4 regions of the Paenibacillus sp. FSL R7-0345 genome follow, and region 3 is predicted to be linked to each of the others. Evidence: riboswitches for the same ligand, from Rfam matches in the RefSeq annotation. Region 3 holds a riboswitch; each other region holds the start of a gene.
The links. Region 3 has a riboswitch for cyclic di-AMP ahead of NST84_RS00515 (C40 family peptidase). Riboswitches for the same ligand answer to the same signal wherever they lie in the genome.
Positions count from the first base shown of each region.

Region 1: linked by a shared signal. The riboswitch ahead of NST84_RS26990 (KamA family radical SAM protein) and the one ahead of NST84_RS00515 (C40 family peptidase) in region 3 are both predicted to bind cyclic di-AMP.
Region 2: linked by a shared signal. The riboswitch ahead of NST84_RS16025 (APC family permease) and the one ahead of NST84_RS00515 (C40 family peptidase) in region 3 are both predicted to bind cyclic di-AMP.
Region 4: linked by a shared signal. The riboswitch ahead of NST84_RS02490 (hypothetical protein) and the one ahead of NST84_RS00515 (C40 family peptidase) in region 3 are both predicted to bind cyclic di-AMP.

Region 1 is NZ_CP152002.1:6,235,101-6,242,784, reverse strand. Features, by position in the region: gene NST84_RS26995 (glycoside hydrolase family 2 TIM barrel-domain containing protein) at 1-1,004, shown strand, start outside; gene NST84_RS26990 (KamA family radical SAM protein) at 1,295-2,437, opposite strand; cyclic di-AMP (ydaO/yuaA leader) riboswitch at 2,579-2,720, opposite strand; gene NST84_RS26985 (isochorismatase family protein) at 2,871-3,362, shown strand; gene NST84_RS26980 (copper amine oxidase N-terminal domain-containing protein) at 3,516-4,652, shown strand; gene NST84_RS26975 (hypothetical protein) at 4,680-5,120, shown strand; gene NST84_RS26970 (LLM class flavin-dependent oxidoreductase) at 5,211-6,251, opposite strand; gene NST84_RS26965 (peptidase G2 autoproteolytic cleavage domain-containing protein) at 6,457-7,684, shown strand, end outside.
Region 2 is NZ_CP152002.1:3,791,410-3,799,093, forward strand. Features, by position in the region: gene NST84_RS16005 (hypothetical protein) at 1-193, shown strand, start outside; gene murB (UDP-N-acetylmuramate dehydrogenase) at 280-1,191, opposite strand; gene NST84_RS16015 ((2Fe-2S)-binding protein) at 1,348-2,166, opposite strand; gene NST84_RS16020 (ABC transporter ATP-binding protein) at 2,207-3,013, opposite strand; gene NST84_RS16025 (APC family permease) at 3,209-5,026, opposite strand; cyclic di-AMP (ydaO/yuaA leader) riboswitch at 5,162-5,321, opposite strand; gene NST84_RS16030 (disulfide oxidoreductase) at 5,549-5,980, opposite strand; gene NST84_RS16035 (thioredoxin domain-containing protein) at 5,980-6,732, opposite strand; gene NST84_RS16040 (ATP-binding protein) at 6,825-7,684, opposite strand, start outside.
Region 3 is NZ_CP152002.1:105,172-112,855, reverse strand. Features, by position in the region: gene NST84_RS00540 (DNA-3-methyladenine glycosylase) at 1-282, shown strand, start outside; gene NST84_RS00535 (AbrB/MazE/SpoVT family DNA-binding domain-containing protein) at 504-974, shown strand; gene NST84_RS00530 (YwhD family protein) at 1,084-1,590, opposite strand; gene NST84_RS00525 (M1 family aminopeptidase) at 1,749-3,764, shown strand; gene NST84_RS00520 (hypothetical protein) at 3,776-4,606, shown strand; cyclic di-AMP (ydaO/yuaA leader) riboswitch at 4,830-4,968, shown strand; gene NST84_RS00515 (C40 family peptidase) at 5,041-5,469, shown strand; cyclic di-AMP (ydaO/yuaA leader) riboswitch at 5,849-5,993, shown strand; gene NST84_RS00510 (C40 family peptidase) at 6,041-6,490, shown strand; gene NST84_RS00505 (GNAT family N-acetyltransferase) at 6,753-7,238, shown strand; gene NST84_RS00500 (cytochrome c) at 7,366-7,684, shown strand, end outside.
Region 4 is NZ_CP152002.1:572,942-580,625, reverse strand. Features, by position in the region: gene NST84_RS02520 (carbon-nitrogen family hydrolase) at 1-773, shown strand, start outside; gene NST84_RS02515 (lipoate--protein ligase family protein) at 1,577-2,494, opposite strand; gene NST84_RS02510 (CHAD domain-containing protein) at 2,751-3,662, shown strand; gene NST84_RS02505 (ThuA domain-containing protein) at 3,768-4,409, opposite strand; gene ytxJ (bacillithiol system redox-active protein YtxJ) at 4,647-4,973, shown strand; gene NST84_RS02495 (glutaredoxin family protein) at 4,970-5,209, shown strand; gene NST84_RS02490 (hypothetical protein) at 5,297-5,704, opposite strand; cyclic di-AMP (ydaO/yuaA leader) riboswitch at 5,811-6,010, opposite strand; gene NST84_RS02485 (hypothetical protein) at 6,155-6,361, opposite strand; gene NST84_RS02480 (TraB/GumN family protein) at 6,495-7,684, opposite strand, start outside.

The sequences.
Region 1 (7,684 bases), 850 kb from region 3:
GCGAATACAGCATCCAGGCTTCCCTGGTGCTGAAGGAAGCAGAGCTTTGGGCCGAAGCCGGATATGAAATCGCCTTTGGCGAGCATATCTTTAACGTGGAAGCCGGGCAGGCGGAACTTCCGGCAGGCGCACTGAATGTAGTAGAAGGAGATGTGCAAATCGGCGTAATTGGCGAGGGCTTCACTGTAATCTTCTCCAAGCAGGTCGGATCACTGGTATCGCTGAACTATAAAGGACATGAGATGATTGAGGCTCCTCCAGCTCCGCTGTTCTGGCGGGCAACGACCGACAACGACAAAGGAACCCAGCTCGGTTACCACGGCGGAGCCTGGTATGCGGCAAGCCTGGCCCGCAAATGCGTGGAGGTCAGCCTTGAGAAGCTGGAAGGTTCTGTTACGGTAAGCTTTGACTACCGGTTCAGCATTCATGAAGAGCTGGCGTTCAAAACAGCCTATACCGTATACGGCGACGGATCGGTAAGAGTACGTACACGCTATTCCGGTGCTGCCGGACTTCCGGATGTGCCGATTGTGGCCTTGTCCTTCAAAATGTCGGCTGACTATGAGCAGTCAGAGTGGTATGCGATGGGACCTGAGGAGAACTACATCGACCGTGCATTCGGCGCCAGACTCGGCGTGTTCAGCCGGAAGGTGCAGGACCTGCCGTCCCGCTACCTTGTACCGCAGGAATCGGGTAACCGCACCGGCGTCCGCCGCGTGAGCATTACCGATAAAGCAGGAGTCGGGCTGCAGATTACAGCTCCGGCAAGCGCGCCTGTAGAGTGCACTTTGTCGCCTTACACTGCATTCGAGCTGGAGCATGCTGCTCATCCGTTTGAGCTTCCGCAGGTTCACTACACTGTAGTGACTGTTGCCGGCAGACAAATGGGCGTCGGCGGTGACGACAGCTGGGGTGCACCGGTTCATCCGGAATACAGAACTCCTGCGGATCAGCCGCTGGAATATGAATTCTTCCTGTCCAGTGTGGGATTAGGAGAGAGATAATTTAATGTTGTGAAGTGAAGCCGGCCCCGTTCTGATGATATTCAGAGCGGGGCCGGTTTTTGCTTGGGTGCTTTTGAATACATGGTGGCATTTAGTTGGAAATTCGGCACTTAATTCTTTGATATTCAGCTTAGTGGAGCCATTAGTTGGAAAAACTACACTTATTTTTAGCCTCAGCTTCTAATTATGGCCAAATCGGCAGATATAAGTGACGTTTTTACAACTAGTAGAGCGATTTCAGGGGTTTCGCCCAGAAATAGATGACAATTTTACACTTAGCTTAGTCAGGACTAAACCTGAAGAGGTACCGGAATGACACCCGCGCTTTTCTTCACAGGCTTGCTCCAGTACTGCTCGTTTCCGGGGAGGTCATCGAACCATTCGGCATCTTCCGGACAGTCGAGAATCATGAATTTCCCGTACTCCTGATCGCGGGACTGGTGGTACTTAAGATAGGCTTTGCCGTCTTCAATAGCCAGAATTTCAATTTTGCCGGAGGAGTGGCTCATGGAGAGCCGGACTCTTTTGCCGAGGCCTGAGGTTCGGGCTTTGGCTTCTTCGACGATCCGGTATACCTGCTCAAGCGGCAGGACGAATTCACGGTTGCCGGCGATCGGCCGGTTAATAAAGAAATAGTAGGGCGTGATTCCGGCCCAGGACAGGCGGTCCAGCAGCTCACCCAGAACAGCAGGGTCATCGTTAATGCCCTTAAGCACCGGAGTCTGATTGACGATAATCGCGCCGGCATCATGCAGGGCTCTTACGGCCCGTTTGGCCTCAGGTGTAATTTCCCGCGGATGATTAATATGCGCCATAATATAAATTCGTTTCTCTACAGTAGAGTGGGTGCGGATCAGCTCCAGCAGCTCAGGGTCCTGAGAGATACGCATCGGATTGAATACCGGCAGCTTGGAGCCGAGGCGGATGATTTTGACGTGTGGAATAGCTCTAAGGCTCTCAATAATGAAACGCAGCTTGGTCGTTGAGAGAATCAGGCTGTCTCCACCAGTTAGCAGGACGTTGTTGATTTCAGGATGGGCGGCGATATACTCGATTCCGGCGGTGACATCGGAGGAGGCTTCTTTGACATCGTTGCGGAATAGCCGTTTACGGAAGCAATAGCGGCAGTAGGCACCGCAAACCTCGGAGACAATCAGCAGCGCGGTGGTCCGGTATTTATGCTGGCAGCCATTAACGACGTAGTTGGCCTCCTCATCAGAGGCATCCCACTGGCCGTATTCCATAAGCTCACCTTCAGCGGGAATAACAAGCTTGCGGATGGGATCCTCCGGGTCCTCCCAATTAATCAGTGATAAATAGTAGTCATTCGCCCGGAACACAAATTTGTCCGTGACCTCTTTGAGCCGCGATCTTTCCGCTTCAGGCAGCATTTCCATTTTGTTAATGTCGGTTATGTATCGTACCTTTTGCACATGAATCTCTCCTTTGTTCTCCTAATGGCGAGACAATAGGGAGCCTTGATGTCAAAAGCCAAACTGTTAGCCAGCAGGGCCTCTAAAGAACACAAAAAGAGACCCTTAGCACAAGGGTCTCATGTTATAAACATAAAAAAGCAGACCCATCCACTACTGACGAGGTTAGCTGACGGACTCGGGTAAGATGGTACCCTACATTGCATTACTCAATGATTCGCCCCAATTGACTGGTTCCCCCGCTTTCCAGCTGGAAATACTGGAAATTAAGCGTAGTTCAAGTATAACCTGCAAAGTTTGCTGAAGTCAAAGCTGTTGGCAGAGTGCACGGCATAATATTTTTCAAGGAAAATTATAATTAAACTTTATTTGGCTTACTGCTTGATTGTGTTGTACGATATCGGCATATCTTTTTACAACAAGGAGGGTCTTGATGAAGCTGGGCTATTTGATCATCGATATGCAGGAGATTCATGTGCGGGATTACGTGGATCAGAAGACGCTGGACCGCGGCTGCGAATATATGAATTATGTGGCGGACATGCTCCGGGAGAAGGACCAGCTGGTCATTCACATTCAGGATATTGAGGGAATAGAGGAAGATACCAAGGAGCGCTATAATATTATTCCGGAAATCCGGGTAGCGGACAGTGACCTGAAAGTTACCAAAGAGCATTCGAACGCATTCTGGAAAACAGAGCTGGAGCAGCTTCTGAAGGAGCACGGTGTTGAGCTGCTGATTATCTCCGGCTTCTCGGCTGAGCACTGCGTGCAGTTTACCTACAATGGGGCGAGCGAACGGGGCTTCCGGCCGGTTTTGCTGCAAAATGGCGTTCTGAGCGCACACAGCGATACCGTGACTGCCGCCCACAGAGACCGCAATCTGATCTCGTATCCGGTGATTCCCTATTTGATTAACCAGTAGTATGAATGACCAGTGACACCCTGTTTGTCTGCAGTATTATGCTGCGGAACAAACGGGTGTTTTTTTATTTGGGATCCGTGAATAATATTGAAACTTTTTCCAAATAATCTCGTCCATTAATACATAGATATCTGCATGGGGGAGGATTACATAATGAAAAATGGGAAGCTGGCTGCCGGCATTCTGGCCGCGGCCATCGCTTTAAGTCCGGGAGCGGCATCTGCGGCTGCGGACAGTGTTATTCAGCTGAATTACAAAGAGACTTCGCTGGGCAGCAGCCAGGTAGTTACTTCTGGTACTACGCTTGTTCCGCTGCAGCAGCTGGCAGAGACGATGGGCTACGCACTCACCTGGAACCAAAGTACGAAGTCAGCGAAGCTGATCCGTCCGGGACATGAAGTTACATTAACTGCCGGTACTGTTAACGCAACGGTAGACGGCAATGCGTCAACTCTGGCTGAAGCACCCCGTATCCTCAAAGGTAAAATCTATGTCCCGCTGGTGTCGGCAGTCAGTCTGCTGGGCGGCAAAACGGTGTATGACAAAGACAGCAACCGCCTGAATATTGTGGACGAGCTGCGTTATTCGGTTGCTTCCACGCAAGGCAGGACGTACTGGGTCTCCCAAAAGAACGGCGATGTATTTTATAGTGCTTCCGTTACCGGAAAGCCGGTGCTGATCGGGGCGCTGCCGTTTACGGATCTGATTTATACCCATAGCCTTGCGGTTAAGAATGTAGGTAAGGGTACGGAGCTTTTGCTGCTCACCGATAACCATTATGCGATGTTCAATGATTTCAGCAACAGCTATCAGGTACTGATCCGGAACGGCAAAATCCTGAAGCAGATGGACTATCACTATATGGCCAAATCATACATAAAAGCTCCACTGCTGAAGACGGGCCAGCTCTACATGACTGACGGCGGGAGTGTCCAGTACATAAACGCGGACGGGAGTCCGGGTAAGCTCTTTGACCTGCAAAGCATCACAGGCACAGAAGGGAATTACACCATCGAATACGCGGCGGAAGATATTATTCTGGCGCGCTTAATGACAAGCACACAGTTATTTGCCATTCATACAGCAAGCGGGACAAGCGTCAATCTTAGTCAGCAACTGATCAGTGCCGGGGACCGTAAAGAGTGGGACCGGGCAGACGGCTCGGATGACTTTTATCTGACAAAAATGCTGGTGCTGAAGAAGCGGGAGGGAAACGTGATGACTTTCACCTATGCAACGCTGCCTGACGGAAAAGTGAAGACCGTGACGTATACAGTGGGTACGCAATAAATCCGGGGTGGGTTAAGGAGGAGCATAATGAGAAAAATGACTGCTGTAGCAAGCTGTCTGTGTATCTTTATGGTTGCTATTATAGCAGGATGCAGCAGTTTAGCTAAAGGAGAGCCTAAAGAGGTAGAATTGAAGCAGCTTAGCAGTGGTGCTAGAAGCTTTGTAAACCAGATCAAGGATAAAAGCGGACTGTATCTGTATTCACCTGCCGGCGGGCAGGCTTATCTTATCGTTAACCACCTGGTAACCGGGAGGGATAAGGAAGCGAAGTATCTGGAGTCGTTGAAATCAGAATTAAAGGATCATTTATTAAGACTAGATGTGAATGAGCTGGGGACAACAGAGTATACGGATCAGCGGCTGGGAAAAATAAGGTTTTTTGAGCTTGGTGACAGCAGCGGGAAATATAGCGCGATTCAGGTTTACAAAAACGGAGTGGTGAGCAAATTTGATTCCATAGGCGGTTAACTGCAGCTCAGACCTTGAACAACGCCAAAAAAGAGATGCCCGACAGACCGGGGGATGGTCTGCGGGGCATCTCTTTTACATTACATAACGTTATTTCCGGGCCAGCTCCTGCCGTACAATCGGGGCAACCTTGGTGCCGAGCAGCTCGATCGCGCGCATAACCTCGCGGTGCGGCATGGTGCCGACGTTGACGTGGAGGAAGAAGCGGGTTACGCCGAGGTTTTTGTGCAGCAGAATGATCTTCTCTGCTACATACTCGGAGTCGCCGACATACAGTGCTCCGCGCAGGCTGCGGGCATCGTCGTAGGTTGCGCGGTTGTAGCTCTGACCCCAGCCGCGCTCGCGTCCGATCACATTCATCTGCGCCTGGGTGGAAGGATAGAACAGAGCCGCCGCCTGCTCGGTTGTTTCTCCGACGAAGCCGTGGGAATGGGTCGCAATCTGCAGCTTGTCAGGGTTGTGCCCAGCCCGCGCCGCGGCTTCCTTGTACAGCTTCACCAGCGGTGCGAAGCGTTCCGGCATGCCGCCGATGATGGCGAATGCTACCGGAAGACCGAGCATGCCCGCCCGGATAGCCGACTCGGGATTGCCGCCGGTGGCAATCCATACCGGCAGCGGGTCTTGTACCGCACGCGGATAGACAGGCAGGTTGTCAATCGCCGGACGGTGGCCGCCGCGCCAGGTTACCTTCTCGGAGGCGCGGATTTTCAGCAGCAGCTCGAGATTTTCTTCGAATAGTTCATTATAATCGTCCAGACTGTAGCCGAACAGCGGGAAGGATTCGATAAAAGATCCCCGGCCAGCCATAATCTCCGCCCGTCCGTTAGAGATGCCGTCAAGTGTGGCGAATTGCTGATAGACCCGTACCGGGTCATCCGATGAAAGTACGGATACGGCGCTGGTAAGCCGGATGTTCTTGGTCATTGCCGCTGCAGCCGCCAGGACAACCGCAGGCGCGCTTCCGGCATAATCGGCCCGGTGATGCTCTCCGATTCCGTATACATCCAGTCCGACCTGGTCGGCCAGGACGATTTCCTCAACCGCCTCACGCAGTCTTTCAGCATGGCTAATTACCTTGCCGGTCACCGGATCGGGTGTCGTTTCCAAAAATGTGCTGATTCCTATTTCCATCTTAATCCGCCTCCTTCTTCATGAATCTATCTTACTATACTTTTTAATGTTTCTCAACTTTAGTAAGTGATATTTCGGAAATTATTATGGGCTGCTGTGCCGGCCGTGTCATGCGCCAATTTGGATAACTTGGACCGTTCTGCCGTTACTGCTCTCCGCTGTGGGACATAGTTTATTGTAATACGGACGAAAGCGGTGATCTGGAATGGGGGAAGGGATTGGTAACACGGCGAGCGGCTTCGCTGCCCATGCCGAAGGATTGAACACGACTGCGAGCGGTGCAGCCGCTCACTCGGAAGGGTTTTCTACGGTTGCCAGCGGAAATAGCTCCCACGCAGAGGGAAGTACTGCCGTAGCGAGTGCAAGCGCGTCTCATGCCGAGGGCTATCTTACACAGGCAACGAATGATACGGCCCATGCCGAAGGCACTTCAACAACAGCCAGCGGAGTGGCTTCTCACGCTGAGGGATATATGACCCATGCAATGGGGGAAAGCACGCACACAGAGGGTTCAATGACGCTGGCAGCCGGAGCAGAAGCCCACGCCGAAGGCAATGCTACACAGGCGTGGGGAGACTATTCACATACGGAAGGTCTCCGTACATCGACTCAGGCCGGTGCAGCAAGTGCCCACGCCGAAGGAGAAGGGAACTCGGCGGCCGGAAGGGCTTCGCATGCGGAAGGCGGCGGCGCCGACCAGCAGGGTAATCCGGCGCCTAACTTTGCCAGCGGCGCCGGCTCTCACGCAGAGGGGGTTGGCACAACCTCGCTCGGCTTTGCTTCGCATGCGGAGGGAGGTACCTCCGATGTAACGGCTGCGGCGGGGCCGGTGGCACAGGGCGACTTCTCACATGCCGAGGGGCAGAGCACATCGGCCAGCGGGACGGCGGCCCATGCCGAAGGCTTCCGGACGATTGCCAGCGGAAATCTCGGCTCGCATGCCGAAGGGCAGAACACAACAGCCAGCGGCACAGCCACTCACGCCGAAGGCTTTCAGACGACAGCCAGCGGCCCGTCGGCCCATGCGGAGGGCGCTAACTCTGTAGCCAGCGGTGCCTTTAGCCATGCCGAAGGCGTGAGTACACTGGCCAGCGGCGCCTATGCCCATGCCGAAGGTGCAGATACTACGGCTGACGGGCAAGCGTCGCATGCCGAAGGCTTCATGACCCACGCCTTCGGGGCAAATTCCCATGCCGAAGGCGAGAATACGACCGTACTGCCCGGGCATACCGGCTCACATATTATGGGCCAGAACGGATCAACCCGGTTCGCCTATTCCTGGCATCTGGCTAACGGGCTGGCGGTAGGTCCGAGTCTTAATTCAGCGGTAATTGAAGGAGTCACAGGGAATCTTTATCTGGACGGTACTGTTATTTCCCCGGCTGCAGCCGATTATGCGGAGATGTTCGAGACCTCTGACGGGCAGGCGCTGG
Region 2 (7,684 bases), 3.3 Mb from region 3:
CGATTATCTCGAAGATGCGCTGATTCTTAGAGGCACGGGTCACACGTTAAATGCAGACGGCGAGCTTGTACCCCTGCCGCAACCAAGCTATGAAATTGCCGTCAGCGGCCTGCAGATCCATTCGGCAGAAGCGGACCAAGCAGAGCTGCAGACAGACCGGGCCCGGTATACCATTACTATCGGTGAATCTTAATACAGAAGGGTTCATGATAATAACATGTTCGCTATTTGTATTTAGACAAAAAAAGGAGGCCACAGCTGTATGCTGCGGCCTCCTCTTCAATCTTCCCCGATAATCCGGACTTCCGTCTCCAGATCTACCCCGAACTTATCCTTGACCGCAGCGCGGACATGATGGATTAGTCCAATGTAGTCGTTGGCCGTAGCATTATCCGCGTTTACGATAAAGCCCGCATGTTTGCGGGACACCTCTGCCCCGCCGATTCTTACGCCCTGCAGCCCGCTTTCCTGAATCAGCTGCCCGGCGAACCGGCCCGGCGGACGCTTGAATACACTGCCGCAGGAAGGATATTCAAGCGGCTGCTTCGATTCCCGCAGATAGGTCAGCTCATCCATTTTCGCTTTGATGGCCGCAGGATCTCCCGGCTGCAGGGCAAAGCGCGCCTCCAGCACAATATAATCTCCGCCGGCAAAAATACTGTGCCGGTAACCAAACTGCAGCTCTTCGCCCCGCAGTGTAACGAGCTCTCCGGCCTTGTTAACGGCCAGCGCACTGTGCAGCACATCCTTAACCTCGCCGCCGTACGCACCGGCGTTCATATAAAGCGCGCCGCCTACTGTTCCCGGGATGCCGCAGGCAAATTCCAGGCCCGTCAGCTCCTGCTCCAGCGCATAGGCCGAGGTATCGATAATTTTGGCGCCGCACTGGGCAATCAGCAGCCCGTTCTCTATAGTCATCTTATCCAAAACCGAAGTATACAGCACAATCCCGCGGATTCCGCCGTCGCGGATAATGACATTAGAACCGTTGCCCAGCACGGTTAAAGGAATGTTATTCTTGCTGGCATATGTAACAACACTCTGTATTTCCTCATAGCTTGCTGGTACAGCCAGAATGTCGGCTATACCGCCGATTTGCGTAAATACATAAGTCTTCAGCAGTTCCCGGCTTCTTACCGTTCCGTCCGGAAGAAGCTGCTGCAAATCCTGTTCAATTTGGCTTATATTCATGTTCATGCTCCTTTATAAATCAATACATAATCACGTTATCAGCCTGATTAATGGCATCCCCAACTGTAACAACGAACAGGCTCCCTTGTCAATGACGGGAGCCTGCGGCTGATGCTGTGCTATCGAAGTTTATGCGGCAATTTTGCAAAATATGATCTACGCCTGCCCGGCAGAGGCCGTATTGCGGAATTCTAGCCGGCGCACCGCCCGCTCATCCTCTTTCATCCGCGGACAGGTGTAGCAATAGCTTCCGCCTTCAGTGCGGTAATAAAGGCAGCAGCGGTTACGCATATTCACGGTCTTACCGGGCTCAGCCAGCGATTCGATCTTGCGCACCTGGACATGGAACGGATTTCTCTTCAAGCCGAACACCTCTGCCGGCATTTCTTCGCGAAGATACCGGTAATCTTCCTGCAAAGTTTCCGGCAGGCCTGCAGGAAGATCTCGGGAGGTAAAAACCTCCAGATAATAGTTGAACTTAGTGGGCAGCTGGCCCCAGATTTCGCTTCCGGCAAGGCCTGTGACATGCGATAGCATGGACATCAGCGGAGCAGCCGAATCCCGGTAGAACTGCGTCAGCTGTTCATTGCGCCAGTCTGTCCGCAGCTTGGCGTCTGCAGGAGCCGGAGTGAATGACCATTCGTCCAGGGAGAAGACTACACGCCAATATCCATTAGATGGAATGAGGTGCACAGACAAGTCGGACAGACTGATACCAGGACTGGCAGAATAGACAGAAAGAGCATATTGGACCGCAAGGGCCACATTACCAAAAGCACCGGCAAAATAGGTTGCAGCCACCTTGTCATCCAGTCCTTTGATAAGCGGCCTGTAACACTCGACAAAGGCTCTCATTCCCGCTTCATCCGTCATCTCTGCAACATTAAAAGAGTGCACTGCCCCTTCCGGAATACCGTGGTGCAGATCAAATGTACTGCTGAAATCCTGTATCTGTTGCTGTTGTGCATCATTCATTCCATTTCCTCCTCTGTATGCGTGCCACTTGTTGTTTGTTTTACAATCCTGCAGCCTTATAAGCCGCCAGCTCATACGGCAGGCACAGCGGCACGCCGGTACGCGGATCGGCCACGATATCGCACTCAATGCCGAATACTTTGCGGAGCACATCCGGTGTCATAACCTCAGCAGGAGCCCCTTGGCTGATGACTGTGCCTGCTTTGATGGCCACCATATGCTGCGCATAACGGGAAGCATGGTTCAAGTCATGCACGACCATAATGATCGTGCGGCCTTCCTCCTGGTTCAGCTTCTGCAGCAGCTGCAGCACTTCCAGCTGGTGTGCCATATCAAGGAACGTAGTCGGCTCGTCCAGGAACAGAATATCCGTCTGCTGAGCCAGTGCCATCGCAATCCAGGCGCGCTGGCGCTGACCGCCGGAGAGACGGTCAATCGGGCGGTCATGGAATTCATCCATGCCGGTTACCGTGATCGCATTCGCGATAATTTCGCGGTCTTCCGGCGTCATTGTGCCGAAGCCCTTCTGATGCGGATACCGTCCGTAACTGACCAGCTCGGACACCGTCAGTCCGTCCGGAGCCGTCGGATTCTGCGGCAGGATCGCCAGCTGGCGGGCCACCTCTTTGGTCGACAGGGTATGAATGGACTTCCCGTCCAGCATTACGCTTCCGCTCTTGGGCTTCATAATCCGGGCCATTGTTTTCAGAATCGTAGACTTACCGGAGCCGTTAGCTCCAACCAGCGCTGTAATTTTCCCTGTAGGCAGCGACAGGTTCAACCCTTTGACAATCGTTGCTTCCGCGTACCCGATACTTAGCTGTTCCGTGTTCAAACGTTCTGACATTATCTCCACTCCTTAATAATGGTTGTGATTTTTGGGTATGTATGAATTTCAGTGCCAGGGCAATTGAAATTGTTTATCATTCAACTGATATTGGTTCTCAATTATTATTATCGCAAATATATGAAAGTTGTACAAGAGTGCATAAAAAAGCCGCCCCGTCATCAACGGAAGCAGCTGTTTCTTCATGTCACCTGTCTATTTGTGCAAATGGTAAGGTACTGTCGCTACAACGATATCCTTTTGATTCATCAGATAGGAACGGATGAACAGGCTGGTCTGATTATGCAGAATGGCCTGCCACCAGTGCTTCGTAATAAATTGCGGAATCAGCACTGTAATATGATCCGTTGAAGCGGTTTTCCACTCGACGGTATCAATAAACTTGACGAGCGGACGGATAATGCTCCGGTACCGGGAACGCAGGACAATCAGGCGCACGCCAGGATTCCACTCCTCCCACTTCTGCTCCATTTTATGAATCTCTTCCTCATCAAAGCCTACATATACTGCTACCACATTATCCGTCAAAGACTTGGCATAGCTGATCGAATGCAGTACAGCACGGGTCACACCGGCAACAGGCACGACTACTGTACTTCCTTTAATACAAGGCTTATCGGTTGCCGGGCAAATCCGCAGCTGGTCTGCCGTGTTGAGATAATGACGGTGAATCCGGTGAAACACGAACATAACAACCGGCAGGAAGATGAACGCCATCCATACGCTGGAGAATTTCGTAATAATGAAGATCAGCGTAATAGTGAGCGTAGTCAGCATACCAACGGTATTCACCGCAAATTTGTTCTGCCAGCCCTTTGGTCTTGTTTTGAACCAGTGCACCATCATTCCCAGCTGCGATAAAGTGAACGGGATAAATACACCGACAGCGTAGAGCGGAATCAGACCTTCTGTATTTCCGTGAAAAGCAGCCACCAGCACCGCCGACAGCACACCGAGGAAAATAATCCCGTTAGAAAAGCCCAGCCGGTCTCCGCGGACCATAAAGGCATGCGGCAAATATTTATCCTTGGCAAACATGAAGGCCAGCAGCGGGAATGCCGAGTAAGCAGTATTTGCTGCCAGGAACAGGATGACAGCCGTAATTCCTTGGATGAAGAAGTACAAACCGCCGCGGCCGAAGGTCGATTCGGCAATTTGTGAAACAACTGTGGCTTTTTCATCCGGTGTAACACCGTACCAGTAAGCCAGCAGGGTGATGCCTGTGAACATTACGCCGAGAATAAGCCCCATCATCATCAGGGTTTTGGCGGCATTTTTTTCAGCAGGAGCTTTAAAGTTCGGAATGGCATTGGATACTGCCTCTACCCCGGTCAAGGCCGAACAGCCGGAGCTGAACGCCTTTAGCAGCAGGAACAGGCTGACATTGGATACCGCCGAGCCGATCTCAGGCACACTGGCATGGGCGCCCCCCGTCAAGTATTTAAACACACCCGCAACAATCAGGAAAAAGATCGAGCCGACGAACAAATATACCGGGATTGCGATAAAAGAAGCAGACTCCGTAACCCCGCGCAGATTGACAATAGTAAGCAATATAATAACAGAAACTGCAATAAGCACCGTATGATCATGCAAGCCTGGAAAAGCCGATGTAATCGCGTCCGTACCCGCCGAAGCGCTAACCGCAACAGTAAGTATATAATCTACTAATAAAGAGCCGCCGGCTAACAGGCCGGTAGGAACACCCAGATTGCTTTTGGCTACGATGTAGGCCCCTCCGCCTTGCGGATAAGCAAAAATCGTCTGCCGGTAGGATAAAATGAGTATGGCCAGCAGACCCAATACGGCAAGCGCGATTGGCAATGAGTACCAGATGGCAGTGAAGCCTGCAGCCACCAGTACCAGGAGAATTTGTTCCGTTCCGTAGGCCACAGACGAGAGCGCATCAGAAGACAGGACAGCCAGTGCTTTCACCTTGGATAACTTTTCATGATCGAGTTCATCTGACTTCATCGGACGTCCGATCAATAGTCGTTTTACCTTGCTTACCATTGTTGTAACAGTTCCTCTCTTTGTTAGTTGAACCGGTTATACCGTGCGCTGTTTTCATCGTTTTCATAGGTGAATTTTCATAAATGCAGGCACAAAAATAAGCATACGGAAATGATCCGCATGCCTAGCGCATGGTCATTATCCCACCTTTGCTTACGAGGTTAGCTGGCGGATTCGGGCTGTGGAAAGCCCTACGGTTACAGCCTTTTCGGCCTGTCTCCGATTCACCCCGACGGCCTTGCGGCCGAGTATGGTTCCCCCGATTTCCCTACGGAAAATTCAGCGCGTATTCAACTTCTCACAAGGCTTAATGATAGTCTACAAAGCTTTTCCAGTAAAGCTGTGAAACAAATGAAAAGGAATGAAAAAACATCCAAAACACGCGATTCCAGGACCCGGGATAAGTCGGGCTTTCATTCTCTTGCATTATCCCTCTGTCTCATGGTTTTATCGTGTTTTGGATGTTATTTGTGACAAAAAATTCAGGAAAATTTTATGCTTTAAATTCCGCCTGTCTGCTGCCTATTCCCCGTCCGCATCCTTGCGTCCTGTCCACAATAAAACGGTAATCAGGGTGAAGGCTGTAAGTGCCATTAAAGGGATGGTAATGAAGCCTAAAAGATTAATATAATCCTGATTGCAGGGAACGCCAACTGTACATGGAAGCACCTTGCTCAGCGCAGGAATCTTCTGCTCGGCATAATGGTATATAGAGATGCTTCCGCCAATGATACTTAAAGGTAACACGTACGGAATAATCTTTTTATCCCCGCGATACGTGGCAATTCCCAGCAAAAATAGCTGCGGGTACATGAAGATCCGCTGAAACCAGCACAGCTTGCAGGGCTCATATTTCAGCACCTCACTAAGGTACAGGCTGCCGGCAACAGCAATAATGGAAACAAACCAGGCCAGATACAGACAATGGCGGCGGCAGAAGGCAGAAAACCTCATCACTCGGCAGCCGCTGCTTCAGTAGCAGCCTGGATCTGGGCGTCAATAGCTTCCATGTTAAACGGCTCGTTCACCATTACCCCGTTTACAAATATAGTCGGGGTTGAAGATACTCCGGAGGCCGAGGCTAGCTGAATCTCGCTCTCCACCTGGCTATTATAGGTTTTGTCTTCAATGTCTTTGCGGAGCAGATCGAAGTCGATTGGCAGATTCTCTTTCTGCGCCAGCTCCACCAGGAAGTCTGCAGTCGCCCATTCCTTGTTCTCGTCACCCTGATTAGCATAAAGAGCATCATAGTAGGTCCAGAATGCATCGCTGTTCTGATTATAGACAGACAAGGCTGCGAGGGCAGCGGTTTTGGAATCATCTCCGATAAAGGCCAGGTTTGCAAAATATAAAGCGGCTTTATCCTGATTTACATACTCCTGAACAATCTGCGGCTTAATGACACCTGCGAACTGGGCACAAGCCGGACATTTGTAATCGCCAAATTCGACGATTTTGACAGGTGCATTCTCACTGCCAAGTCTTGACATTTCACTGTAGTTGAATTCAACCGGTGCGGCTGAAGTTCCTGTTGATGAGTCTCTTGCGGCCAGCATAAATAATCCCACAAAAATAATGACAACCAATGCGATTGTCGCAACAATCACTATCAATGTTTTCTTCTTCTGCTGTTCCATCCGCGCTACAAGTTCCTCATTTTTGCTCTTTTGGGGGAGAGCAGCGCTTTTACGTTTGTTTTTGCCCAAGTGAGAGTTCCTTTCTGTCCTGCGGGACAATAAATATAAATCATATAATTTAAAATTATATAATTAAACTTCTCACTTTGGCAAACAAGAGCTTACACGGCTTCCGTTTTTAGCTGCTGCCCCATGGCTTCCCTGCTATAGTCTTTCCCGGCCGACTGGAGTGTAAGCGTGAATATAACCTCAGTTCCTCTTCCAGGTTCTGACTCAATCCGGATCTGGCCGTTCATCAGCCCGACCAGCTTTCTGCAAATCGCCAGTCCCAGGCCTGTACCGGGATATTTCCGGTTATACCCAGCATCCAGCTGGGTAAACGGCTGAAACAGAAGCGGCAGCTTATCGGGTGAAATGCCGATACCGGTATCTTTGATTCTGAATGTATACTCCCCTTGGCCGGCTGGGGAACCGTTGTATCCCACTTCAATAGAGACTTCACCGCCGGGAGTAAATTTAACCGCATTCCCGATCAGGTTAACCAGAATCTGGCGGATTCTCAGGCTGTCACCTTCCACAAATTCCGGAACATTTGCAGCAATCCGCAGCTTCATCCCGAGCGATTTCTCTTTAACTGTGGCCTGGAACAGATCAGAACATTCTTTGAGCAGCTCCTGCAGCGGGAAGGCTTCACAGCGCAGCTTCAAACCGTCAGATTCCAGCCGGGAAAAGTCAAGCACATCATTGATTACACTGAGCAGCGCCTGACTGCTGTTGTACTGCAGCCTCAGGAGTTCCTGCTGCTCCGGATTAACAGTATCCTCTGCAAGAAGCTGGTTGATCCCGATAATCCCGTTCAGCGGTGTGCGGATCTCATGGCTCATGGTTGTCAGAAATTCGCTTTTCATCCGGTCCGCGCTCTCTGCCGCTTCCTTGGCCACAATCAGCTGCTGCTGGAATTTAATAAAGGCAGTGATATCCTCTGCAACTAGGTATATCAGCTTCTGGGTCTCATGAACAA
Region 3 (7,684 bases):
ACTGCCGGCCGCAAGCCGGCCGGACTCTCAGGCGGTCCCGGCAAGCTGTGCCGGGCGCTGCAGATCGACAAGAGCCTGAACGGGCTCCGGCTCGATGCCGGGGACAGCCCGCTGCGGCTCGAACAGGGGGAACAGCCTGAAACCCTGGATATCGTTCAGGCTCCGCGCATCAATATTCCGTATGCCGAAGAATATGCACAGCTTCCATGGCGCTTCTATATCCGGAACAATCCTTACGTTTCGGTCAAGGACAAGCTGGAACTGCCCTTCATCCTGAGCTGAATTCCGCAGACCTGCTTCTGCCTGTTTCGGGCCCGGAAAATTGGGTAAAAAGAAGAGAACCCTAATAAGCCGCCTGCACTGGATATCCAGTGCAGGCGGCTTCCCTTTTATTCACCTGCTGCAATAAATGAATGCGCTTTCCCCGTTCTCTAAACTTACAATAACTGCTATAATCGTAGATATCCGCAAAAAAATATAAAGATGTAAATGAGGGACATGAGATGAAGGATACAGGCATGATCCGGAGTTTAGACAGTCTTGGCAGAATTGTGGTTCCTGTAGAAATCCGCATGACACGCAATATCGACATTGGCGATCCCATCGAGTTTTTTATTCTGAATGATGAGATTATTGTACTCCGGAAATACACTTCAACTGAATGTACTTTCTGCCGGAGCCTTGACCACGTGACTTACTATAAGGATCAGTTTATTTGCAATACCTGCCTCAAGGAGCTTGGTAATCCTGCCCGTATTCCGGAAGAAGCCGAGCCTGTCCAGGAAGCTGCAGCGGATAGCCCTGACTCTGCCCGCAGCGGCCGCCGGACCAAGACCGAGGAGATGAGCCAGCGCCTGGAGAAGGCTATAGCCGATCATCCCTATGCCAACCAGAAGGAGCTTGCAGAGGTGCTTGGCATCAGCCAGGCCAGAGTAAGCCAGCTTAAGCGGAAAATTAGTAACTCCGGCAAATAACAGCACTGCCAGCATCTTTGATCCCTCATGAAATATAAAAAGGGCTTGGACATTCATCATGATGGATGTCCAAGCCCTTTTGTCCGTTTACCTGTTATTCGCCTAACTGTTATTCACTAAGCGCATTCTTCAGCTCATCGGAGCTGGCCGCCCACCAGTCGGCATTATGGGATACCAGCAGCGATTTCAGCGCCGCCTTCTCCACTGCTCCCAGCCCGTCGAGAATGATTTTGCGCTTCAAGGCTGCATCCAGCTTGTTCACATGATCGGCAAGAATCTTCCAGCCCCGCCGTGCTCCGGTATCAATCCACATTTCACAAGCCGTTATCCCGCCGTAAAGCTGCCCTTCGGGCGTACGGTCCACTGCGACCCAGACTACCCAGACCTGTCTTCCATCCGGCACCTCGTCACGGTTCATCGAAAATTTGATGCCCTTCTCTACCTTACTCTTGGCATGCATGGCCCCGATGTCGATAACGGCTTCACCGCCGTCAATAATCACCGGCGATACATTGTTAAGATCAATGGAGCCGGCTCCAAAGCCCTTATGCTTGCTTTTTGCGTTTACAATATTCAAAGCAATCTGCTTTTTGCCCTCTGGTTGTACGTTATCCACAAGTGCACATCCTTCCCTTTTGCTATACAAGATGAACTTGAGAATGCCAAACCCAACATTCTCAAGTTCACGTTCTACAATAATTTAATTTTAGCTAATAATGCGGCGATTGCAAACATATACATCCCGTAGATGCTTGTCACGGGAGGAATCACAGTATGAAGCCACTATCATTAAGGTTCATGATCATCTCTGCGGCCCTGGCCGCCCTCATCCTGCTGGGAGGCTCCCTCTGGCTCCTGAGCGGGCACAGCCCTGCCGCCCAGACAGCCGCTGCTCCAAAAGAGGCCAAGTCCCCCGCTGCCGTGTCCCAGGCCAAAGCAGTGCAGCCTGTTCTTCCCGAGAGCAAGCCGCTTCCGGTCTCAGAAGCCTTAAGCGAGCGGATAACCGAGTACCATATCGATGTGCAGCTGGATGCAGATTCCGGGACGCTGCAGGCCGCTGAAACGGTCACCTGGACTCATCCCGGCCAAAAACCGGTACAGGAGCTTTATTTTCATCTCTACCCCAATGCCTTCGCTTCTGAAAAGACAACATTTATGAAGGAATCCGGCGGTGAGCTGCGCGGTGATTCGATGCCGGAGGACGGTTTCGGCAGCATGACAATCACTGACCTCCGGACTACTGAAGGGATCTCCCTTATGCAGCGCATGCAGTATGTGCAGCCCGATGACGGCAATGTCAATGACAAGACGCTTGTAAAGGTGCATCTGCCCCAGCCGGTAAACGGCGGAGAAAGTGTAACACTTAAAATCCAGTTTGAGGTCAAGCTGCCCAAAATATTCGCCCGTATGGGGACTGCCGGAAATTTTGTAATGGCCGGCCAGTGGTTTCCCAAACTCAGCGTATACGAGCCTAAAGGGACGAGAGCCGTCAAAGAGGAAGGCTGGGACCTTCACCAATACCATGGTACTTCAGAATTTTACAGTGACTTCGGCATTTATAATGTAACCATCTCTGTCCCTTCCAACTACATCGTAGGTGCTACCGGTTTTCCGGTCAAAAGCGCCCAGATCAAGCAGGACCGGAAGATCTACAAGTTCTACGCTGATGATGTGCACGACTTCGCCTGGACCGCATCTCCCGATTTTGTCGTAGCCGAGGAAGCCTTCTCAGCCCCGAATGTCCCCGGTGTACGGATCAAGCTGTACCTGGACCCGCTGCACAAGGATCTGCAGGAGCGTTATTTCCAGGCCGCCAAGGCTGCTCTGACTGCGTTCAGCAAATGGTATGGCCCCTATCCTTACTCCACCCTGTCAATTGTGGTTCCGCCCAAGGAAGGGAACGGCGCAGGCGGAATGGAGTACCCGACGCTGGTTACCGCCTTCGGTGCAGCTGAAAGCTCGCCGGGCATGTCACTTGAGCGTACAGTCATTCATGAGATTGGCCATCAGTATTTCTACGGCATGGTGGCCAGTAACGAATTTGAAGAGGCCTGGCTGGATGAAAGCTTTACCTCTTACGCCGAAGACCGCCTGATGGAGCAGGAGTATGGGGTCAGCTCCAACAATACGCTGCAGGCCAGCCTGGTTACGGTCCCTCAGCCGCTAAATCTGGAGACCTGGAAATATGCTGCTGCTGACGGCTACACACGCAATGTATATATCCGCGGCAAGCTGGTACTCAAGGATATCGAGCAGCAGGTCGGCACCAAAACCATGGATGCCATCATGCTGTCCTATGCCCGTAAATACAGGTTCAAACATCCGTCTACGGCTGATTTTCAAAAAGTTGTCGAAAAAGTAACCAAGCAGTCATGGCAGACTTACTTTGACCAGTATGTATACAGCGGCGGAGCACCCGATTTTTCCGTAGACCGCATTACCACCAGCACTGCCAAAAACAGTCCGGACGGCGGAGAAGCCCGCTATGAGGCTACGGTGGAGGTTAGCAATAAGGGCAGCAGCTATGCCAATGTTCCGGTCAAATTCACCTTCACCGACGGGTACACGGTACAGCAATTCTGGAACGGAGAGCAGAAAACGACTGCTTTTCAGCTATCCTACAAAGCCCCTCTGGCCTCTGTTGACATTGATCCCGGACACTCCATTCTCCTGGAGGCTAAGCATCTTAATAATTTCATGCTGGCCGAGCTTGCGCCGAAGACGCTCTCGCGCTGGACGCTAAGTGTAACCAAACTGCTTGAAACTCTGCTCGGAACTCTAGTCTGGTGAGGTGAAGGATAGTGAAAAGAGCGATTTCCCGCAGCTGGATCAGCATGAAGGAGCAATTTTATATTCTGATTCTGCTTTTTATCTACCGGCTGCTCTGGGGCTATTTTTTGTACAGGTTCGTCAGGTCAGCTGTCATTCCGGTCCTGCTGCGTTATCCGGACACCCATGCCGGCGGCAGCGGACTGGGCAGGCTGCTGTATTACATCGAAGGGCAGGCCGCCCTGGGTGCAGATCCGGGGGTCCAGCGCTGGCTCTGGCTGCTGCTCGGGCTGTCTCTGCTGCGGCTGCTGCTCTCCCCCTTTATCCGCGCCGGTCTGCTGCATGAGCTGCATCAGGAGCGCAGGGGGGAGCGCGGACTGTTCTTTTTCCCGGGGATGAAGCTTTACGGGCTCCCGGTGTTTATCTTCAGTCTAGCTGAATGGGCGCTCTCGGCGCTTCCATTTTACTGGCTGCTGCCCAAAATGTATAACCTGCTGTTAGGCGGGCTTCTCGATTATAGGCTCCTGCTGAAGCTTGTGCCTTATCTGCTGGCCTGGATGCTGTATCTGTATATCATCCGTACTGTACTGCTCTACATGCAATTCGGTTATACAGCCGGGACAGGCATGTTCTCCGCGCTGCTGACTTATATGAGGCTGCTTGTTCCTTCTACAGGGGCTTCAATCGCGCTTGGTGCAGGTGGGCTGCTGACATGGCTGCTGTGCGCGTTAACGGGTCTGTTCTATCCGGGACTGCCTGCGCTGCTTCTCCGTCAGGTTGCACCGCTTCCGTCCACCCTGTTCAAAATGTGGGGAATCGCCGCCCAGTATCATCTATGGAGCAGCAAAACATTTCCACAATAATTTTCCGCCAAAACGGCATATTAAAAGAGTCACTGCCTCTGCTTCAGGGGTGTGACTCTTTTGTACTTGGTATTAGAATTACAATGCATTTGCAAAACATCAAAACCTCTGATACAATGATGCCTGTACCATTAGTAACAACTTTGTAATCTTTTGAAACTATTTCGACTAACTGTATGTACCTTATACACTTCAACATTGTCAATCAACAGTCACTGTTCTGGTGCATAAAACGCCAAATTCCCAGCACCGGGAAGTGGGGGAACCATATTTTGGGTGAATTGATCTCGCTTTAGAGGGGTCATAGGGGAACCTTCTACCGAATCCTTAAGCTAACCTCGCAGGCCTTGGAAGGAGTACATCTTTTGAAAAGTCACACATTTTTTCGTACACACCTAAAAAAGAAATGCACCGCAGCAGCGCTGGGTCTTGTGATGGTGTTCACTATGGGGGCCGGAAGTGTCTCTGCTGACTCCAAAATGGATACCGTTATCGCTAAAACCATCGGAGTATCTTATAAAACCGGAGGAACAAGCACTGCCGGATTCGACTGCTCCGGATTTACAAAGTACGTATTCAAGAGCATCGGTCTTACTCTGCCCCGTACCTCCAAAGCACAGTACAGTGTAGGAACAGCTGTTTCCAAAAGCAATCTGCGTGCCGGCGATCTCGTATTCTTCAATACGCTGGGCAGCGGCGTCTCACATGTCGGTATTTACGTCGGTCAAGGAAAATTTGCACAGTCCTCCAGCTCAAAGGGTGTAATCATCAGTTCGCTTAGTCAGGCTTACTGGGCCAACCGCTACGTTGGCGCCAAACGCGTAATGAGCACAACAGCTTACCAGGCTGTCGCTTACGATTGAACATTCCCCACAACTATAACCTCTGACACATAATTGTAACTTATATGGCCCGGACTTGATTATTGCCGTAATCAGCTCCGGGTTTTCCTTTTTTATCCTTATTCTTTCTTTTACACATGTTTAGGGCTTATGAAACACCCCTCTTACTAAAAATTCCAACATTATTTCAGAAAAGGCTTACTTTGCATGTAAATTTGAGCCTTATTAAGCAGAATGCTCTCTTAAAAAGCGCGAATATTATGCACTAATATGTTTTAAGTGATTGCCAACGGCCTCTGTCTTTGCTACAATTATCGCAGTGAGCTTTTAGTAACATTTTTGTAATTATTCAACCGGGTTTTTCAAACGTTTTGTCATAATGTTCTGCCAGCTAATCTAATCAACAGTCGTGCCGAGTTCCCTTACGAAATAAGGGAAACGGGGGAACCGATTTTGGGTGAATTGACCTCCTATTCACAGAGGGGTCATAGGGGACCTTCAACCGAACCCTTAAGCTAACCTCGTAGGCATTTGGAAGGGGTATTTACTTTTGAAGAAGAAGTTAGCCGCCGCACTACTCAGCTTTTCTATTATGCTTACCATCGGGGCAGGAAGCGCTTTCGCTGATTCCAAGATGGATAAAGTCATCGATAAGGCCATCGGTACCAAGTACGTATCCGGCGGAGTATCGACTAATGGTTTTGACTGCTCCGGTTTCACCATGTACGTATTTGATAAGATCGGCATTAACCTGCCGCATCAATCCGGCTCCCAATACCAGATGGGTACTGCTATCTCCCGTGATAATCTGCGGGAAGGCGATCTTGTATTCTTTAATACAAGCGGCCGCGGTGTATCCCATGTCGGCATTTATGTCGGAGAAGGCAAATTCGCACATGCTTCAAGCTCAAAGGGCGTAACTATCAGCTCGCTGAGTGACAGCTACTACGTCAACCGCTACGTTGGCGCCAAACGGATCATGAGCACAGATGCTTACCATGCAGTTGCTACTGATGCTGAAGACAACGATGATGTTCAATAAGTAATGCTAAGACAGGCGTTTTCCATGATTTTTGCCGAAATCTTGGAAGGGGCCTGTTTTTTTGTCTATAAAATTACTTACCCCTCCCCTCCTGCATAAAACACCTTAAAACCCCAATTTTCGCGTTTTCATAAAATATTTTTTGTGATTTGTCAAGTTTCTGCCGGCCGGGCCAAATTTCTGAGTTGAACCGGCCGGCTTTTGTATATAATTAACTATACAGTATAGAATGATGCGCTCCTGAAAGGAGGCCTGTGGCCTTATGAGCAGTTCCCCTGTTACTTTTCAAGTTGTACCAATGGAGACCAGTCACGCTGAGGATATTTGCAGATGGGAATACAAGCCGCCCTATAACATATACGGATGGCTGCCCTGGGAGCAGATGCAGGCGCTGGGCATTGAGTTCGGAGATCCTGTACTGCGCAGGGAACAGTATATATCTGTCGTAGACGGCCAAGGCGGCTTATGCGGGTTTGCGCAGCTCTTTCCGATGGAAGGCGTTGTCCGGCTCGGAATCGGCATGCGCCCTGATCTATGCGGTCACGGAATGGGTCATTTATTTATGGACTCCATCGTTCAGGCTGCCCTGGACAGATACCCGGACCGGGAGATTGATCTGGAGGTGCTGACCTGGAATCAGAGGGCCATCCGGACATACCAGAAATGCGGTTTTACGATTACCGATACGTATGAGCGCCGGACTCCAACCGGGGATAAGCCATTTTATTGCATGGTGTATAATAAATAATTCTATAGTGAGAGCAAATCTGATAGCTGCAGCAAAAAACGTTCATTTTTTTGACACAAACTCTATGACAACGCTTTACCTTTCGGTATAATGAAGAAAGCAGCTTACATGGAGGGGACGGATGGAGATGCAGAAATGGATCATGAGCGGTTTGTTTTTTGCCGCCTGTGCCTTTGCGGTAGTACTCTTGTTCACACTGCCCGGCAAAGAGGAAGTTGCGGAAGAGAATAAGCCTACAATGCCTCAAGTTACTCTGGATGCCGCAAGTGCAGAAGCCGTTGTCAAAGCCAATTGCATTTCCTGCCATGGTGATCAGCTTCAGGGCGGTGTAGGCCCAAGTCTGCAGCATGAAGGCAGCGAGCGGGACGCCGAGGGTATCTACAGCATCGTCACTAAGGGACGCGGGCAAATGCCGCCCTTTAAGGATAAGCTGGCCCCTGAGGAGA
Region 4 (7,684 bases), 470 kb from region 3:
TATCCCTGATTCAGCTTGATATAGCATTTGGCAATCCCGCTGCAAATTATGCGGCTGCCGAGCGAAGCATTCGCGAAGCCGCCGCTGCCGGGCCGGATTGCCTGATCCTGCCGGAGCTCTGGACCACCGGCTATGATCTGACCCGGCTGGACGGCATCGCCGATCCTGACGGCCAGGCAACGAAGGCCTTAATGTCAGGCTTGGCGAAAGAGCTCGGCGTTCATATTGTCGCCGGTTCGGTAGCCAGCAGGCAGCCTGCCGGAATTACCAACAGCATGTATGTCTTTGACCGCAGCGGTGAGCTGGCCGGAGAGTACAGCAAGCTGCATCTGTTCAAGCTGATGGATGAGCATCTGTATCTGCAGCCCGGGGAGGCTAAAGGGCTGTTCACGCTGGACCATGCTTTATGTGCCGGGCTGATCTGCTACGATATCCGTTTTCCCGAGTGGGTCCGTGCCCATACCGCCCAAGGGGCGGAGATCCTGTTCGTCAGCGCTGAATGGCCTAAGCCGCGGCTTGCCCACTGGCGCGCCCTGCTGATCAGCCGGGCTATCGAGAACCAGTGCTATGTCATCGCCTGCAACCGGGCCGGCGCCGATCCGGCCAATGTGTTTGCCGGACATTCCATAATTATTGATCCCTGGGGCGATATTATAAGTGAAGCCGGAGAGGGAGAAGAGATTTTAACGGGTGAAATTGATTTGCAAAAGGTGCGTGAAGTGCGCCAGCAGATTCCCATCTTCGCCGACCGCCGGCCGGAGCTGTATTTGTAGTATTTAAGTTTGGAGTAAACGTAGGAGTAATTTTAGGACAACTGTAGGAGTAACTGCAGCGGTAATTGCATTGTGACGGGAATTGGTAGGCTTGGAGAATTTGGCGGACGTGTGCGACTCTGCATGTGCGGCGGATGTGGCGGGTGTGACAGGTATGGCAGATGTGGCTGGTGTGACTGGTGCGACTGGTGTGATTGGTAATGGCTGGTGCGGCTGGTGTCACTGGTGTGTGATAGGTGTGGCTGGTGTGACTGGTAATGGCTGGTGCGGCTGGTGTCACTGGTGTGTGATAGGTGTGGCTGATGCAGCAAGCGTGGCTAATGAGGCAGTTTATCGTGGCTATAAGCTTAGTTGGATTTTCGTCACTTAGTTTCACTATTTCTCGTCATTTACGGCTACTAGGTGGAAAAACGTCACTTATTTCGGGCCAATTATCTCTTTGTAGGCCATTTAGCTGAAATTAAGTAGCGTTTTTCCACTTAGTTTCCCGGAAGCGGGGCTCCTCGGCAAATTAGGTGACGTTTTTCCACTTAGTTACACAGTAGCAAGGTTCCTAAGTAAATAAGTTGGCTATTTCCACCTAGCTTACCTGACGGTCCCTCAACCGCAGGAAGACTTCCTTAAGGGAGTTATGCAGAATGTGCATACCTCCCTAGGAAGCATGTCCAAAATGACGAATGCGAGGCTCCCTCAGGAGTGCTGCCGGCAGACGGCAAGTAAGCTGCTGCATGCCTGCCCATCAGCCGGCGCAACGCAGCCGCATGCCCGCCCCCTCTGCCGGTGCAACGCGGCAGCATGCCTCCTCAGCGGGCATAGCGCTGCCGCAGCATCGCCGCGGTCTCCAGTACACGCGGATCGCTGTACTGGAGATCATAGCCGGTCTCCTGCCGCAGGCTGGCGGCAGGAGTCAGCTGCACGCCCCGGCGCTCCGCAGCCTGCCGGATGCCCGCGGCGTACACCGCCGCCGCATCCGGGCCGCCCAGCTCGCCGAGCGCGGCGATCGTCTCCGGGCGGACCCGCGGATAGTCCAGCGACGCGTCCCCTCCGGACGCAGTCTGATAGAATCCGCGGATCAGCTCTCCGCGCTCCCGCCCGGAGCCGGAGACCACCACGAACGCGTGCACGAAGTACGCGCCGCTCTGCCTGCGCTGGGCGATGCCGCAGAACTTGCGGCCGCCGATCGCCATATCGAAATCGCCGGGGCAGTACGAGCCGGCGATTTCGCCTGCCCTGATCTGTGCAGCCGCCTGCGGATGGCTGGCAGCTGCGGCTTCGGCAATGAGCGAAGCCAGCAGCCGGAAATCATCGTGAAAGTCCAGCTTGCCCGGAGCTTTCGGCAGAATTAGCGACACATTCACAATGCCTGTGTCGAGCGGCACGGCCGCCCCGCCGGAATGGCGGACGGCCGCGGCGTAGCCGGCCTGCTCCAGCCCGGCCATCGCTGCCGCCGCATGAGGCAGCCTGCTGTCCCGCAGCCCGAGCGCCACCCCGCCGGGATGGCTCCAGATATGGAGGCACGGCGGAACCAGCCCGGCTCCGATATCCCGGCACAGCGCCTCCTCGAACGCGAACGGGATGAGCATATCCTCCGCTTCTGCAGCGGTCAGCTCTTCGGCCGGATGCTCGAACAGCACCATTTTTGCCGGAAGTGTACTCGCTGTTCTGCGTTCCTGCCCTTCAAAAAGCTTGTCCAGCAAACCCCCATTTTCATATGAAACCACTGATGTTTCCCCTCTTCCGTTGATAATTAGTTAACACGCCGCAAGTCCGTCAGTCCCTGAGTCTTGCTTCCGGGAAACCGGAGTTTGCTCCATTGTAACCCATCCCCTGACCGTATGCATAAAAGAGCGGCAAAGTCATTTGAAATCAGCCCCGGCAACCGTTATCCTTATAGCAAGGAAGATCGTCCCAGTATTGAACGAAGGATGTGCCGAAACTCATGCAATAGCAATACACCACATATAGGAGTGATGCCGCATGACCGTAGACCAGCTGACCAACGACAAGCAGACGAACAAAACCCGGCAGTGGGAGCAGGCGATGATCAAGCTCTATGTCAACTTCCGTGATTACAGCAAGGATGTGCTGAAGGGCTTCGGGGAAGAGGATATCCACCAGGCCAGAGTGAACAGCCGCAAGCTGCTGACTCTGCTGTCGATCCTTGACCCTGACCATTCTGGCGCCGGAGAGCTATACTCCCATTTCAAAAAAGCCCAGAAGCGGCTCGGTAAAGTCCGGGATGCTGACGTGCTGATTGAATCGTTCAAGGAACGGCGCAAGGTAGCCAAAAAAGACGGTGATGACAAGACGGCCGGACTGCTGAAGGCTGTTATCAAGCACCAGAAGGACCAGCGCAAAAAATACCGCAAAAAGCTGGAAGCCGAGCTTCCGCAGCTGGCCGGGAAGGAGCTGGATGGCTTGTGGAACGATTTTCTCACCGGGCCGCTGGAATCTCTGACCTTGAAAAAGGATGCCAACGTTGTTATGCGTGAGCTTGAGGTAGCCTTCGACCAGAAGAAAAAAACCTGCAAGGCACTGTTCAAGGGGCCGGACGCTACATCCCCCGAAGCCTTTGAAGCGCTGCATGACCTGAGAATTGCCGCCAAGGAGCTGCGCTATACGGCGAATGCTGCCTCTTTTGCACTTAATCAGAAATTTCATACTCATGAAGAATACTATAAGAACATTCAGGAGCAGCTTGGGATTATCAACGATAAACGGGTCTGGCTGGATACCCTCCAGTCCATCGGACGAGACGAGCTGGGTGTAGGCAAAAAAACCTGGAGCGCGTTCACAGACAGCCTGAAGAACGAAGTACTGGAAGCGCTATATCATAACGAGGTTGTACCGGTTGCCGAGAAGCCCCGTGCAGCTTCAAGCGACGCTTAATATTTCTTCATCTGCACAAAAAAGCGGGAAGCGCATGATCCACATGGCGTTTCCCGCTTTTTTTGCCTTGCTTTAAGTTCTGCTGCTTAAGTCACCTCTGTAGGATTACAACTGTCCGGCCGCCCACAAGGCACCTCTGTTGATCAGTTTGCGGAACGGTTCACTTGAGAAAGAGGGCAGATGATGCCCCGGCATCAGGTAGGCGACCCGTCCAAGCCCGAATTCGTGGCACCAGGCAGCCTGCCGCATCGCTCCCCCGTGCAGATATTCCGCCAGCACCGTTGTCTCAAAATACGGCTGCATATCAAAGTAGTACGGCTCGTCCTCGATTACAAAATCCTCAATCCCCTGGACAATCGGATGCTCCCGGACCGCCGCCGGAATATTGATTCCAAGCGCCGTATAGTCAGGGTGATGGGTAAAATGTCCGCCCAGCATCACACCAAGCTCCTGATTACGCTGCATGGAGATGCCGTTATGGACAACCAGCAGGCCGCCGCCACCTGCTACATATGACAGCAGCGCCCCGCTGTGGGCAGGTGCAATTTTGTGGTCGGAGAACTCCGTGTAAGACACAACCAGCGAATATTCCGCCAGTGTCTGCGGGTTCAGCAGCCCGAAATCCTCGGAAGGCTCAACCGTAAAGGCAGGCGACAGAATCTCCTTAAACTCCTCGTCCACTCCGGCAAAAGGATGATATTTCACGTCGGTATAGCTGCCCAGTGCAAGGGCTTTCAATTCTGGCATCAGAGATCACACCTCTTTCCTTTCAAGGCTGTTTTGACCGTAAAGCCTGTCTCCCTCACCTTAGCACGCCCCCCAGGTTTTTACAACGTTCGGAAGCTCCCGGATGGCGGCAGCGGAATGCTGCAAGCTTTCTTTTGCTTTAATTTTTAACTATGCTACAATCATAGTTACAGGTTAACAGCTATGTTTAACCGGCAGTACTGCTTACTAATTTTGTATCCCAGGAGGGTGATATCGATGTCTATTCAACAGCTGCATACTTCTGACGAACTGCACCAATATGTCGGGCAACCCGGCAAAAAACTGCTTTTCAAGCACAGCACAACCTGCCCGATCAGCGCCAAAGCGCATGAGGAGTTCCAGGCTTATGTTCAAAGCTCGGATACACCGGCAGCGATTGTCCATGTTATTGAGGACCGTCCGGTCTCCAATCAGATTGCCGAGGAGTTCGGCATCAAGCATGAATCCCCGCAGATTTTCCTGCTGGACGGCAGCGAAGTGAGCTGGAACACCTCCCACTGGAAAATTACCCGTAACGCCATCAAGGAGGCCGTTGAGCAATGAGCCAGCCGGTAATTGTCTATTCCACCGCAGGCTGCAGCGACTGCAATCAGGTTAAGCAGCTGCTCACCAATGAGGGCATTCCCTTTGAAGTGCGCGATATTATGGCCAGCGCAGTGTATCAGGAGGAAGTTGAAAAGCTTGGTTTCATGGGTATCCCTGTAACGGTATCCGGCGACCGTGCCATTAAAGGCTTCAACCTGCCTGAGCTTCAGGAACTGATTGCGGCTGCAAGGTAACGTCACTTTTTACTCTGTACAATAAAAAGGTATTCCCTGGTCCGAAGCCCGGGGAATACCTTTTTTATTATCATTGCCGGCCTTTCGTTATTCGCACTCCGCCGCCAGATGCCCCACCTGCCCGCTGTGGCTGTAGATCACATTGTCAGCCCCAAGCCCTTTGTAGACTAACCTTGGTCTCATGGAGGTTGTAATTACGGAAATCGGCCCGCTCGTCCATGTCCGGCACATCTGCACATACCGGCAGCATAAGGCGACACTGCTCTCGAACAGATAGATCCGGCCTACCGGGAACGGCGGTCTGAGCCAGGTGTTCAGATGCCGGGTATCCACTTCAAAAATCACCTCAACCCCCAGCTCTGTCAGCCGCTGCTTCTCGGCCGGATTATTGGCGAGGCCTGCGAATCTGCAGCCTTTCATTTTGAGCAGCTTGATAAATTGCTCTCCCGCCTTTGTCGGTGCACAGATTAGTGCATAGTCCTCCTGAACGTCCATTTCCGTCTCCCCTTCCCCTTGCTTCTCTATCTGAATTTATCTATTAAAACACAGCAAAAAACCACAAAGGATTCCCTTTGTGGTCCAGTTAACGGTCACAATGCGCTGATCCTCTCTACAATACGCTTACGAGGTTAGCTGACGGATTCGGGCGTTGAGAGTCGCCCTACCTGTCTGCCGTATTGAGAGTTCACTTCTCATTCAGCTTTCAGGATTCACCCCATAACCGGCCCGGCCTGTTTGCCCCGGCCTCCGGTTGTTGGTTCCCCCGCTTTCCATTACACGGAAATTAAGCGGATATCTTATGAAGTTAGCTTAAACAGATGTATCATACCTTTTGCAGCACCTGCTTGTAAATCGTCAAACCCGGCAAAATAACCTCCGGGGAAGAAGAAAAACACGTAAATAACGCTTACTTTCCGCTTTTACTCTCTGTTTCTTCAAATTGCTTCATTTCTTTTTCCTGCCGGTATTGTTCTTCTTACTGCTCTTGGTAAAACGCAGGAAAGCCATCAGGCAGCCGAGAATCCCCAGACCCAGCAGCAGTGTCTGCAGAGCGCCCAGCAGTGTACTTCCCTCCGGCTGCAGCAGACTGCTGGCTATAATCAGCAGGATGGAAACAGCTACCAGTACAGGTGTTTTTAAATTGATGTTCAAGATTACCACTCCTTAGTACAAAGGTACACTATTGCCGGCGAGATCACCAGCCTTCCGCAGATTAAGCCTTTTTTACACAAAACAAAAACAGGCATCAGCCCTGTCAGGACGATACCCGTTTTTATTATTTCATCTATTTCCGCACTACTGTATATCCCTTATCCTGCAGCAGCTTCACGATGCCGTGCTCACCCAGATAGTGTGCTGCGCCGACTACGATGAAGTACTCCTCGTTTTTGCCGTTCTTGAGATATCCGTCAATTTTGTCGGCCATACCGATGTTGCGGTCAACCAGCATGGCTTTGTAATATTCAGCATCTCCGGAAAAGCTGTTGGTCAGCTGCAGCAGCTGCTCATCATTACCTGATTTCCAGATCTCGGCCATTACATCGACGCTCTCATCAATCTGATCGTAATTTTCAATCGCTGACAGCAGATTAGCCTCCTGCAGCTCTTTGGAGAAGTTGTTGAACATGCCCAGCTGGGATTCGTAGGATTCCAGCTCCATAATCGGAATTTTGCGCTCAATCGCCTTCTGGATAAAGTACAGGTCGATTCCGGCGGAAGCCTCATAGCCGGCCGTCGCTGATTTCAGGCTGCTGAGTGTCGTTTCTGCTACCCAAGGCTTAAACTGGTCCAGTGCATTTGCCTTAACGCCCGCCTGCTTAAGCACCTCGCCCAGCTTGGCATATGTCTCACTGGAGATATGATCCTTCAGCGTCGTACCGTCCTGGTACATACCCATATCCAAAACCAGCTTCTGCGAGGCCTCGTCGGCTGCTTTGCTGATATCAATTTCTACCCCGAGATAATCGGCTTCGGCAAAGGCTTCTTCAAATTCTGCATTCAGCGGGTAAAAGCTCTCATCCGCAATATGCATCGATCCGACCAGATACACGGTATTGCCATTGCTCTGGACTTCCCACATGAAGCCGCGGCCGCCTTGGGTATTTACAGCAGTCTGGCTGCCGCCGGCTGCTGTCTTGGTCTTCAGGATGACCGTACGGGTCTGTGCATCCCAGCTGACTTCGTAGCCTGCAGCATCGCCCAGCACCCGGACCGGCGCATAGGTTACACCATTAATGACTGTAAGCTTGCTTTTCAGCGTAACGGCTTTGCCGTCAATAATCGCATAGATGGTATCGCCAGCCGCATTCTGCAGCTCTGCATCCATCGCTTCAAGCGTGGCTCTAAGCGGAACAAGCGTTGTACCCTGATTGTTGACCGGTGAGCCGCTCTTGTATTCTACGGTCTGATTGTTCACTTTTACTGCCGGCTGCTGGGGAGCAGCAGCCACGGCCGGAACTGCCGCCCCGGTAAGCA